Regions from separate parts of the Halomonas sp. McD50-4 genome, predicted to be linked through region 2. Evidence: predicted binding sites of a transcription regulator. Region 2 holds the regulator's gene; the other holds the start of a gene.
What was found. Region 2 encodes LexA, which represses DNA repair genes until DNA is damaged. Its sites were predicted from a motif close to TACTGTNTANNTANACAGTA; they were not measured.

Region 1 (5,759 bases), on a different contig from region 2:
GGGCGAGCGCTACAAGTCGATCTCCAAAGAGGTGCAGGCGCTGCTGAAAGGGGAGTACGGCGCTGCTCCGGCACCCTTCAATGCCGAATTGCAAAAGCGTGTGCTGGAGGGTGGCGAGCCAATTACCTGCCGCCCGGCAGACAACCTCTCCCCGGAAATGGACAAGCTTGCCGCCGAGCTGAAAGAGAAAGCTAGCGCCGAGGGCATTCGCCTTGCCGAGGGCGAGCGGGAAGTGGATGACGTGCTGACCTATGCGCTGTTCCCGCAGATTGGTTTGAAATTCCTCAAGAACCGCGACAACAAAGATGCTTTCGAGCCTGCGCCCCAAGCCGCTCAAGCGTCGACACCGGCCAAAGCAGACGCCGCTCCTGCCGCCGCACCGAGCGCTGGCGGTGGCCCGGAAACCTATACCGTGAAGCTCAACGGCAAGGCGTACGTGGTCGAGGTGTCAGAGGGTGGCGAGATCGGCAATATTGAGGAGCAGCCCGCCGCACAGCCTGAGGCTGACACCCCTGCGTCTAGCGGTGTCAGCATCGACGCACCGCTGGCGGGTAACATCTTCAAAGTGAACGTGCGTCCAGGTGATCAAGTGGCCGAAGGCGACGTCGTGATCATTCTCGAAGCCATGAAGATGGAAACCGAAGTGCGTGCCAGCAGCGCCGGTACGGTATCGAAAGTCAACGTCAATGAAGGCGATAGCGTTGCCGTTGGCGATGCGCTGATCGAGCTTTAAGGGCCTCTCGGAATGGATAAACTAATCACTTTATGGGAAGGCTCTGGGCTTTATAACCTAGAGCTTGGCCAAGCGGTGATGATCCTTGTAGGGCTTGGGTTGCTCTACTTGGCGATTCACAAGAAGTTCGAGCCGTTGCTGCTCGTACCGATTGGGTTTGGTGGCATTCTCGCCAACATTCCCGAGGCGGGCCTTGCGATTTCGGCGCTGGATCAAGCGATCGAAGTCGCCAAGCCCGCCGTGCTTCAGCAAATGGCTACCGCGTTGGGAGCTACACTCGACCCCTTGGCCGGTGTCGAGGGCTGGCGGGACACCCTCAAGGCGATTGCCCACGATTCGGCGGCGCCGGATCAACTGCGCGCCGCGAAAGATATTGCGGTGAGCGTCGGCTACAGCGACGGCATGCTGTATAACTTCTACAAGGTTGCCATTGGCTCTGGTATCGCGCCGCTGCTGATCTTCATGGGCGTAGGGGCGATGACCGATTTCGGCCCGCTGCTGGCCAATCCGCGTACGCTGTTTTTAGGGGCGGCGGCGCAGTTCGGTATCTTTGCCACGCTGTTTGGGGCGGTGCTGCTGACCTCCATGGGCATCATGGATTTCTCGCTCAATCAGGCGGCAGCGATTGGTATTATCGGCGGGGCAGATGGCCCGACGTCGATCTACGTCTCCAGCGTGCTGGCACCTGAGTTACTAGGGGCGATTGCCGTCGCGGCGTATGCTTACATGGCCCTGGTGCCATTGATCCAACCGCCGATCATGCGCCTTCTGACCACTGAAAAAGAGCGCAAGATCACCATGACGCAGCTGCGTCCGGTCTCCAAGCTCGAAAAAGTGGTCTTCCCGCTGATGCTGTTGATTGCTGTGGCGCTGTTTCTGCCGGATGCAGCACCACTACTGGGCATGTTCTGTTTCGGTAACCTGATGCGCGAGTGTGGCGTAGTGGAGCGTCTTTCCGATACGGCGCAAAATGCGCTGATCAATATCGTGACGATCATTCTCGGCCTGTCGGTGGGGTCTAAGCTAATGGCCGATAGCTTCCTAGCGTTCGAAACCCTAGGGATTCTGGGGCTGGGAATCGTGGCCTTCGGCATTGGGACTGCTGCCGGGGTGTTGATGGCCAAGCTAATGAACGTGGTTAGCAAAATGCCCATCAACCCGTTGATTGGGGCGGCAGGGGTGTCGGCCGTGCCGATGGCCGCGCGCGTGGCGAATAAAGTCGGACTGGAAGCGAACCCGCACAACTTCCTGCTGATGCACGCCATGGGGCCCAACGTGGCCGGGGTGATCGGCTCGGCGGTCGCCGCTGGTGTGATGATCAAGTACCTAGGCTAAGCGGCCGTTAGAGCGCTGCCCATCTGAAACGTGGCTTATCGAGCAGGGCTCGTGTAAGCCGCGTTTTTTCATGCCCGCCGCGGTTCGACGGCGGTTTTGAGGCGGTTTTCTAGGCCGCTGATATCCAACTCGACATCCCGCGGCCAGCCGATGGTCAGGCGCACGCCGTCGCCATCGTAGTCTGCCTGCTGCACGGGCAGCGCCTGCTCGTCGCACCATGCGCGCGCTTGCGCTTCGTGGGCGAAGCTGACCTTCAACCGATAGCTGTCCCGCTCGATGACTTCCCGGGTGGGCAGCGTTTCCAAGCCGGCTTTGACGGCCTGAGCATAGGCGCGGGCCAGCCCGCCAGTGCCTAACTTGGTGCCGCCAAAGTAGCGAATCACCACGCAGCCGATTTCGCCGATCTGGCTGCCCTGAAGTGCCTGGAACATGGGGCGTCCGGCGGTGCCGCCCGGTTCGCCATCATCAGAAAAGCCAATATGGGTTTGCTCGCCAGGAGGGCCAGCAATGAAGGCCGTACAGTGATGGCTAGCGTTTGGGTGAGCAGCTTTGGCCGCTTGAAGCAGCGTGTCGAAAGCGTCAGGGGTGGGGGCATGGCACAGCCAAGCCAAAAATTGGCTTTTCTCGACGTCGATGTCGGCGGTGTGCCATATACCAAGGGCTAAATCAGGGACTCGAAAACGCAACGAGGGCTCCCGGCAGGGTGGGTGACCAATTAGTGATGCTGGGTTTCCGTGGTGTGTTGGGCCACGCCCATTACCATGCCCAGCACCTGAATGTCACAATTATGCAGGAATAGGTCCGGTATGGCTGCATCTTCCGGCCATAAATGGATGCCCAAGCGGCTAATGGAGAGCTGCTTAAGCGTCACTTCGCGCTGGTTGATCGTCGCAACGGCGGTCTCTTGATGGGCGTCGTGCTGGTGACGGTGAATGATGATGACATCGCCGTCGAAGAGATTGCAGTCGCGCATGCGGTCGCCGCGAATACGCAGGGCGTAGGTGTTGCGACGTGTGACGCGAGGGGATGTGCACGCTTGGCGCGCATGTGATGAGGCGCTGCGAGACGCTAGTGGGGTAGGCGTCGATGGCGCTACCGGTTGAGACAGCGTCTGAGAGGGTACGTAAGAAGGAACCTGAGACGTTACCCTAGAGGGTAGGCAGATCGTCATAGTGTGTTCTCCCATGCAGCGCCCGTTGTCGAGGCGTTTGATTGAGGCGATACCTGTTGTTTTATTCTGTGGTGTCTATTCATACAGTGTTTACAGTATAAGCCTGTTTTTGCATACAGTGCTAGTCCTGTCTTTTGCAGGACGCCTCCATGAGGTGCTTAAGCAAGCATTGGTTTGGGGCACGCTGCGACCCAAGACCGCAGAGCCCGACTGGCGGGGAAGGGCCTTTCCGTGTAGAGTTCGACCCAAAATCAATGCGCCTGGAGTGTCTTTTGAGCCTGTGCCTGCAAGCCCGACAATTGGCCTGTGAACGCGACGACCGTTGGCTGTTTGAAGGGCTCGATCTCGATATCCAATCGGGTGAGATCGTGCGCATCGAGGGCCCAAACGGCAGCGGCAAAACGACGCTGCTAAAAATACTCTCAGGGCAATTAACCGATTACCGTGGCGAGCTTTTCTGGAATGGCGCGCCCATGCGCCAAGCCCGTGAACATTTTCTCGCCAATTTGCTCTATTTAGGTCATGCCCCCGGTGTGAAGGCGGGTCTCTCGCCGCTGGAGAATTTAGCTTGGTATCAAGCGCTTAGCGGAGTGGTGGGCAGCGAGCCTGCACGGGAGGCAGCGCTGGCAGCCGTTGGACTTACCGGTTTCGAGGACGTGCCTGCCGGTCAGCTGTCTGCCGGGCAACAGCGGCGTGTGGCGCTGGCGCGTTTGACCCTCACTCAGCGTGCGCTGTGGGTGCTAGACGAGCCTTTCACTGCCATCGATCGTCAAGGGGTGGCGGCGCTGGAGGCGCAGTTGGTGGCCCATGCGCAGTCTGGCGGCTGTGTGTTGGTGACCACGCACCATGCGCTGGCCGAGTCACCCGTGCTCAGGCGTATTCAGCTGGGGTAAGAAGGAGACAGCGTTGCAACGTTCACACGCTCCATTAAGCCCCCCCGAGGTGGCCATGCATGCCCCCCAGGGCGGTCTGCTGGTGGCCATCAAGGCCACGCTCAAGCGCGACCTCACCCTGATGCTGCGCCGTCGTGGCGAGGTGCTCAATCCGCTGGTGTTCTTTGCACTGGTGATTACCCTATTCCCCATTGGGATTTCACCGGATCCAGCGCTGCTGGCAAGCATTGCGCCGGGGCTGTTATGGGTAGCTGCGCTGCTAGCCGCACTGCTCTCGCTGGATAGCCTGTTTCGCAGTGACTATGACGATGGCAGCCTTGAGCAATTACTACTGGCTCCCCAGCCGCTGGCGGCGCTGGGGTTGGCAAAAGTGGCGGTGCATTGGCTGCTGACCGGGCTGCCACTGGCGCTCATGGCGCCACTCTTGGGCATCATGCTGTCGCTTCCCGCAGGAAGCTACGCCGTGCTGTCGCTGTCGTTGGCGCTCGGTACGGCCAGCTTGAGTCTGATTGGCGCCATCGGGGCGGCATTGACGGTGGGGCTGGCGCGGGGCGGTGTGCTGCTCTCGCTGCTGGTGCTGCCGCTCTATATTCCAGTACTGATTTTCGGCGCAGGTGCCGTACAAGCCGCTATTTTTGGCGATGGAATGGCCGCTCATCTGGCGATTCTAGGGGCACTGCTGGCGCTAGCACTGATGCTGGCACCCTGGGCCATTGCGGCATCGCTGCGCATCAGCATCAACGGTTAGAGGACGGGAACACCATGTGGGCCTTTATCAACAAACTAAGATCACCCAAATGGTTCTATGCCATTAGCGCCAAACTGCAACCGCTTTTTTGGGTAGCGGCAACGCTGTTGCTGCTGGTCGGCACCGTTTGGGGGCTCGTCTTTGCGCCTGCGGATTATCAGCAGGGTAATAGCTTTCGCATCATTTATGTCCACGTTCCCGCCGCGTTTCTAGCCCAGTCCATTTTCGTCTCCATGGCCGTCTCTGGGCTTGTGTTCATGGTCTGGAAAATCAAAGTGGCGGATATGGCCGCTACCGTGATGGCGCCGCTGGGCGCCGCGATGACATTCGTGGCCCTTTTTTCGGGCGCAGTATGGGGCGTACCGACCTGGGGAACCTGGTGGATGTGGGACGCACGTCTTACGTCCATGCTGATACTGCTGTTTCTTTATCTGGGCGTGATTGCGCTGCGTGGCGCCTTTAGCAGCCGCGATAGCGGCTCTCGTGCTGCGTCGGTGCTGGCGATGGTCGGTGTCATCAATATTCCGATCATCAAATACTCCGTGGATTGGTGGTACACCCTGCACCAGCCCGCCACCTTTACGATTACCGGCCGCGCTGCCATGACCATGGATATGTGGGCGCCGCTGCTCATCATGGTGTTGGGCTTTTACAGCTTTTTCATTGCGCTCACGCTGATGCGCACGCGTAGCGAAATTCTGCGTCGTGAAGCCAACAAGCGCTGGGTGCGCGAGCTTGCCGAGGAGACGAACTAATGGCCTTTTCCTCGCTGAACGAATTTTTTGCCATGGGCGGTCACGCGGTTTACGTGTGGGCTGCCTGGGGAGTCACTGCGCTATTGATGCTGGTCATCGTGTGGCATGCCCGCCAGGAGCGCCG
Region 2 (5,759 bases):
AAGCTGATATCCAATCCGCAGGCGGCCATCTCCATGCCCAACAGCCAACCGGTATCTTTGGCAAGGCTCACACCCGCGACCGGATCGCTGGCGAACAGCTCACCCAGACGCGCCATAGCGGGTAGCCGGGTAACGCCCTGCTTGATTCGCTGGACACGCCCCCCCTCTTGGTCGATCCCCAGTAGCAAATCGCCTCTCACACGACGAATACTGTCGCACAGCTTGCGAACCTGATACGCGTCTTCGACGTTACGAGCAAACAGAATCACACCGCCTACGGCAGGATCTTTTAGCAGGCGCTTGTCAGCGTTGGTTAACTGTGGCCCTTCAAGGTCGAGCATGACCGGGCCAATGGGTTGCGTCATGATGGTGAGTCCAACAAAAAGGGCGCCATTCTAGACTAACCGCTTGGCGTGTCAAAATTCTGGCGCGACGTCCTGTGGGTGGGCTTAATGCAGCCAAACCGGCGTACCGGGCTGGGCGTGATCGAATAGGAAATGTAAATCGTGATTGCGCACGCGTATACAACCGTGTGAGGCTGGCGTGCCCATGGGCTGATCCTCTGGGGTGCCATGCAAGTATATGTAGCGCCGCTGGGAATCGACGTTTCTCCCGCGATTCACGCCGCGCTCCAAACCGCATAGCCAAAGTATCCGCGTCAGGATCCAGTCACGCTTGGGGAAGCTGGCCGCGAGAGTTGGCGAATAGACTTCGCCCGTCCACCGGCGACCCCGAAATACCGCGTTATCGGGACAGCCTTGGCCAATCGATGCGCGCACGTAGTGCCAGCCAAGCGGCGTTTGACCGCTGCCCTCTTCCTGCCCAACGCCTGCCAGCCCCGTCGAAATCGTACACTCATGCTGAATATCGTTACCTTGCCACCAGCAGAGTCTCTGACGCTGGGTATCGATCTCTATCCAACCACCGTGTGTAGGCGGCAGCTCAGCTAGCTTGGGCGTTTCCATGGTGACCCTCTTCAACCGCGGCGGGCAACGGCGCATTCATGGCGGCGACCACGACGGGCCGCAGGCGTCGTACCAGATCCCGCACCGTAACCTGTTCTTGGTAATCCTTGGCGGCGATATCGCGAAGGGCATCCAAGCCTGACAGCGTGAATATCACCGTTCCCAACATAAAGTGTAGCCGCCAGAAACGCTCAGCGTCCGGCAGGTCTGGGGTCGCTTGGCGCACCAGCTCGGTGAAGCGCGTAAACACGTCGCCATATTGCTGCTGAATATAACGCCTTAAATGCCCCTGAGCCTGGCTATACGCCAGGCCCAGGAGCCTCATGAACACTTTCAGGCTATTGCGTTCTGCCGGGACGGCCAACACCGTGGTCGCCATGGTCTCAAGCAGCACTTCCAAAGGAATCGGTTGGCCTTGATGGCGCGTCTCGAGTTCATCCAGTGCCGTATGAAAACGTGCCGAAAACGGATCGAGATAGCGGGCGAACACCGCTTGAATCAGTGCTTTTTTGGAACCAAAGTGGTAGTTGACGGCCGCCAAATTGACGCGTGCCTTGCTGGTGATATTGCGCAGCGACGTCTCGGCAAAGCCTCGCTCTGCAAATAGCACCTCTGCCGTGTCCAATATACGCGTTACCGTATCTGATTGGGCCATCTCGCCCTCCAAAAAACAGGTGTTTTAAACAACGTTGCATACTATGACATATGTCTGACAGGCTCAATCACTTATCCAGTTCGCCAACGGTCCATGGGCGGCACCTTCTTTACCTAGCTTTCAAAGCACTCGTTTACACTGGCGTTGGTCATGGACCATGTACTGGACAGAGCAACATACTGTATACTTAAACACATACTGATTAAGCCGACATGTAGCTACTGTCTTTTCACTGTTTTGGAGTTTGGTATGTCTCGTCCACTCACAGCACGTCAGCAGCACGTATTTGATTTCATCGTCAAAACCATGGGTGACCTGGGGTACCCGCCAACGCGCGCTGAAATCGCCAAGGCGCTGGGGTTCCGCTCTCCAAATGCTGCCGAGGAGCATTTGCGTGCGCTCGAGCGTAAAGGCGCCATACGCATCATTCGAAATACGTCGCGGGGAATTCGGCTACCGAACCAGGAGGCGCTGGAACCTAGCGAAGTGCCAGCAACGACAACGGCCGCCTCCGAGCCTGTACCCAATGGGCTACCCGTGATTGGCGAAGTTGCCGCCGGTAGTCCAATCTTGGCTGCCGAACACATAGACCGCTACTGCCCGCTTCCAGCCGAGTATTTTACGCCCAAAGCCGATTACCTATTACGTGTACGCGGCCTCTCCATGAAAGATGTCGGCATTTTGGAAGGCGACCTTCTGGCCGTTCATCGCACTGATCGCGTACGCGATGGCCAGATCGTCGTAGCACGGTTAGAAGACGAAGTGACGGTCAAGCGTTTTAAACGCCAGGGCCATCAAGTCACGTTGATCGCCGAGAATGCCGACTTCCCACCGATCGAGATCGATCTGCGCACCCAGCAACTGGATATCGAGGGTGTCGGCGTCGGCGTTATTCGGGGCGGAAACGGACAAGCGCTCGGCTGAACTGAGGCCGTGGTCAGACCCGTTACACGAAGTGTATTTACTGTGAGTCGATGTAACGGTGGTCATTGAAGGTGGCCACCCAACTTGGGTGGTAGACTAGCAAGATGCTGAGCAGCATCCCGGTGATGAAGGCTTCCGACGGCATCAGCAGCGGTAAAAAGCGGGCATACTCTTGAGCGAGATATACGGCCTCAGGGTCCGTGCCCGCCAATATGATGAGCGCCACCGCGACAAGCCCGCCACCTAACGTCGACAGCGCTGCGCCGAAAAATCCGCAGGCGAATAAGAACACCATCAAATTATCCGGCAGGCGGCGATCCACCAGACGCCACACGATGCCTGTCACCATAGCAGGCACGATGCCAGTCACCAGTACGTTCGCCCCAAGAAGGTTCCACTCGTTACGTCCAATCGCTACCATGGCAGCGTTGATCATTACGTTGCTCAGCAGCGCTAACGGCATTTTAAAGACCAGCGTCATTAACACCGTAAATACTAGGTGAAGCGTCAACCAATCCACTGCTTGAGCGCGAAGCTGCCAAAACAGCATGACGACAAGCGTCGCGGCCAACCATCGATGTTGGAGCGCGTTATCTTCGAGCAACGGTTGCCAAGGGCGCAGCCAAATGCACCAGCCCACCATGCCCAATGACAACAACCACGTCATCACCAGCGCCCATGGTGCCAATACGCTCTGTGCAAACGACATAGCGCCCCCGGTAGATTAACTAAAGACGACCGTTTTATTGCCGTGAATGAGCACACGATCTTCCAAGTGCCAGCGTAAACCACGCGCCAACACCGCTTTTTCAACGTCGCGACCGAAGCGAACGAGATCGGTCGGCGTGTGGCAATGGCTGACCCGATGTATGTCCTGCTCGATGATCGGGCCCGCGTCCAGCTCTTCGGTGACGTAATGGCAGGTCGCACCGATCAGCTTCACACCGCGCTCATAAGCTTGATGATACGGCTTGGCACCCGCGAACGACGGCAGGAAACTGTGGTGGATATTGATGACTCGGCCCGCATAGCGTTCGCAAAGGGAAGGCGGCAGTATTTGCATGTAGCGCGCCAGCACCACACAGTCGGCGCGGGCCGCATCTATCTGCTCTTGCACTTGATCGAATGCCCGCTGCTTGTTGGTAGGATCGACCGGTACGTGATGATAGGGAATACCGTACCACTCCGTGAGTGAACGCATATCGTCATGGTTAGAAATGACGCCCACGATATCGCAATCCAGCTCGCCTGCTTGCCAGCGATACAGCAAGTCGACCAAGCAGTGAGACTCTCTAGACACCATGAGCACCACACGGCGACGCTTTTGCGTATCTACCAACGACCACTGCATATCGAATTCGGCGGCGACGGGCTCGAACGCCGTGCGCAACGCTTCCGCCGACATACCCAGTGAGTCCGCCAGAATTTCATAGCGCATGAAAAAGCGACCAGTCTCTAAATCAGAGTGCTGGCTTGCTTCGGTAATGGAACCACCCTGCTGAGCAATAAAGCTTGAGACACGCGCCACAATGCCCACCTGATCGGGGCAGGAAACAACTAAACGGTAATAATGAGACATCACAGACACTCTTAACGTATTTAACGGCACGCTCGCCAAGCACCTGCCTAACGGCAGATAAACGCTTTAGCCGCATTAGTGTAACGTAAGCAAGATAAGGAAGCACCGCGGTCTGGTGCCGCGATGATTGTTACCCGCCCCCCGCATCCCGTATAGTTAAGACATTACTTTCTAGGCTTTTCATAACTGATGCATCCATCACGCGTTCAACTTCGTCCCCGTCGCCGCCCGCCCCTGCGCCTGCTACCGCTTGGTGGCTGTGGCGAAATTGGAATGAACCTCACGCTGTATGGGTATGACGATCAGTGGATCGCCGTTGATTGCGGCATGATGATTCGCCAAGACCTGCCGAATTCTCCGCTTCAAGTCCCCAACACGGAAACCCTGGAAGCGCTCAAGATCACCCCCAAAGCCCTGTTCATTACCCACGGCCATGAAGACCACATCGGCGCCGTGGCGTGGCTTTGGCCCAAATGGGGCTGCCCGATTTTTGCCACCCCACTCGCAGCGGGACTCTTGCGCTACAAGTTTGCCGAACATCAGCTCAGTAGCGCAGCGATCCAGACCATCGAACCGGGGGAGGCAGTAGAGAGTAGCCCCTTCACCCTTCGCTATCTCAGCGTTACCCACTCCATCCCCGAGAGCTGCGCCATCATGATGCAAGCGGGGGATTACCGCATTCTCCACACGGGTGATTGGAAACTGGACCCAACCCCGCTCATTGGCTCACCGGTCAATGCGGCTCAATTCAGAGCACTGGCACCGGTCGATTTGCTGGTAGGGGATTCAACCAACGCGCCCATGCCGGGACAGTCCGCCAGCGAAGGGGACGTTGCCAAGGCGTTGGCGAACACGCTGAGCGCTTGCACAGGCAGGGTGGTCGTGTCTTGCTTTGCCAGCAACCTAGCGCGGGTATTGGCCATTGGTTTGGCAGCCCAGGCGAGTGGACGCCGGGTTAGCCTGATGGGCCGCTCGATGGAGCGGATGGTGAGTGTGGCCAGAGGCCTGGGCTATTTGGACGACTTCCCGCCCCTGGTGCCCGCCCATGACCTGGGCTACCTCCCCCCTGAAGAGGTCGTGATCATTGCCACCGGTAGCCAGGGCGAGCCTCGCGCCGCCTTGCAACGATTGGCCCAGCGTCGCCACCCCTTTGTCGATTTAGAACCGGGCGATAGCGTGATTTTTTCTGCCAAAGCCATTCCAGGCAATGAGCGCCCCATCGAGCAGCTTAAAAAGCGTTTGTTGCAACTCGATGTCACGCTGTTCGATGAAACGAACCATCCCGAGCTTCACGCTACCGGACACCCTGCCCAGGAAGAGCTTAGAAAGCTCTATCAGTGGGTCAGACCCAAAATGCTGCTACCGGTGCATGGCGAGGCTCGCCATCAAGCGGCGCATCAAGCGCTTGCCGAAGAGCTGGGCATTCAAGCACCGCTGACGCCTGTGAATGGCGACATGCTAGTACTCGACCAGCAAGGGTTACGCTGCGAGACGCGCTATCCTCAGCCTCCCTGCATCGTCAATCAAAATAGCGTAGTCGCTCATCCTGGCTTGGATACGGGCCACTCCTCGGCACGTCGCGGCAGCCTTTTTTTGGCTTTGCCGGTAGCGGCCACCGAGACGGGCTGGTGCCGCA

Region 1: a site for LexA is predicted at 3,309-3,328, ahead of MHM85_RS02690 (S24 family peptidase). Genes of this name have one in related genera too.

The regions. Positions count from the first base shown of each region.
Region 1 covers NZ_JAKRFG010000002.1:12,614-18,372, forward strand. The annotation lists gene oadA (sodium-extruding oxaloacetate decarboxylase subunit alpha) at 1-733, shown strand, start outside; gene MHM85_RS02680 (sodium ion-translocating decarboxylase subunit beta) at 746-2,068, shown strand; gene MHM85_RS02685 (YigZ family protein) at 2,137-2,754, opposite strand; gene MHM85_RS02690 (S24 family peptidase) at 2,784-3,239, opposite strand; gene ccmA (cytochrome c biogenesis heme-transporting ATPase CcmA) at 3,512-4,132, shown strand; gene ccmB (heme exporter protein CcmB) at 4,188-4,880, shown strand; gene MHM85_RS02705 (heme ABC transporter permease) at 4,895-5,635, shown strand; gene ccmD (heme exporter protein CcmD) at 5,635-5,759, shown strand, end outside.
Region 2 covers NZ_JAKRFG010000010.1:119,712-125,470, reverse strand. The annotation lists gene nagZ (beta-N-acetylhexosaminidase) at 1-365, opposite strand, end outside; gene MHM85_RS13120 (L,D-transpeptidase) at 450-965, opposite strand; gene MHM85_RS13115 (TetR/AcrR family transcriptional regulator) at 943-1,620, opposite strand; gene lexA (transcriptional repressor LexA) at 1,870-2,544, shown strand; gene MHM85_RS13105 (energy-coupling factor ABC transporter permease) at 2,582-3,253, opposite strand; gene purU (formyltetrahydrofolate deformylase) at 3,269-4,123, opposite strand; gene MHM85_RS13095 (ribonuclease J) at 4,397-5,759, shown strand, end outside.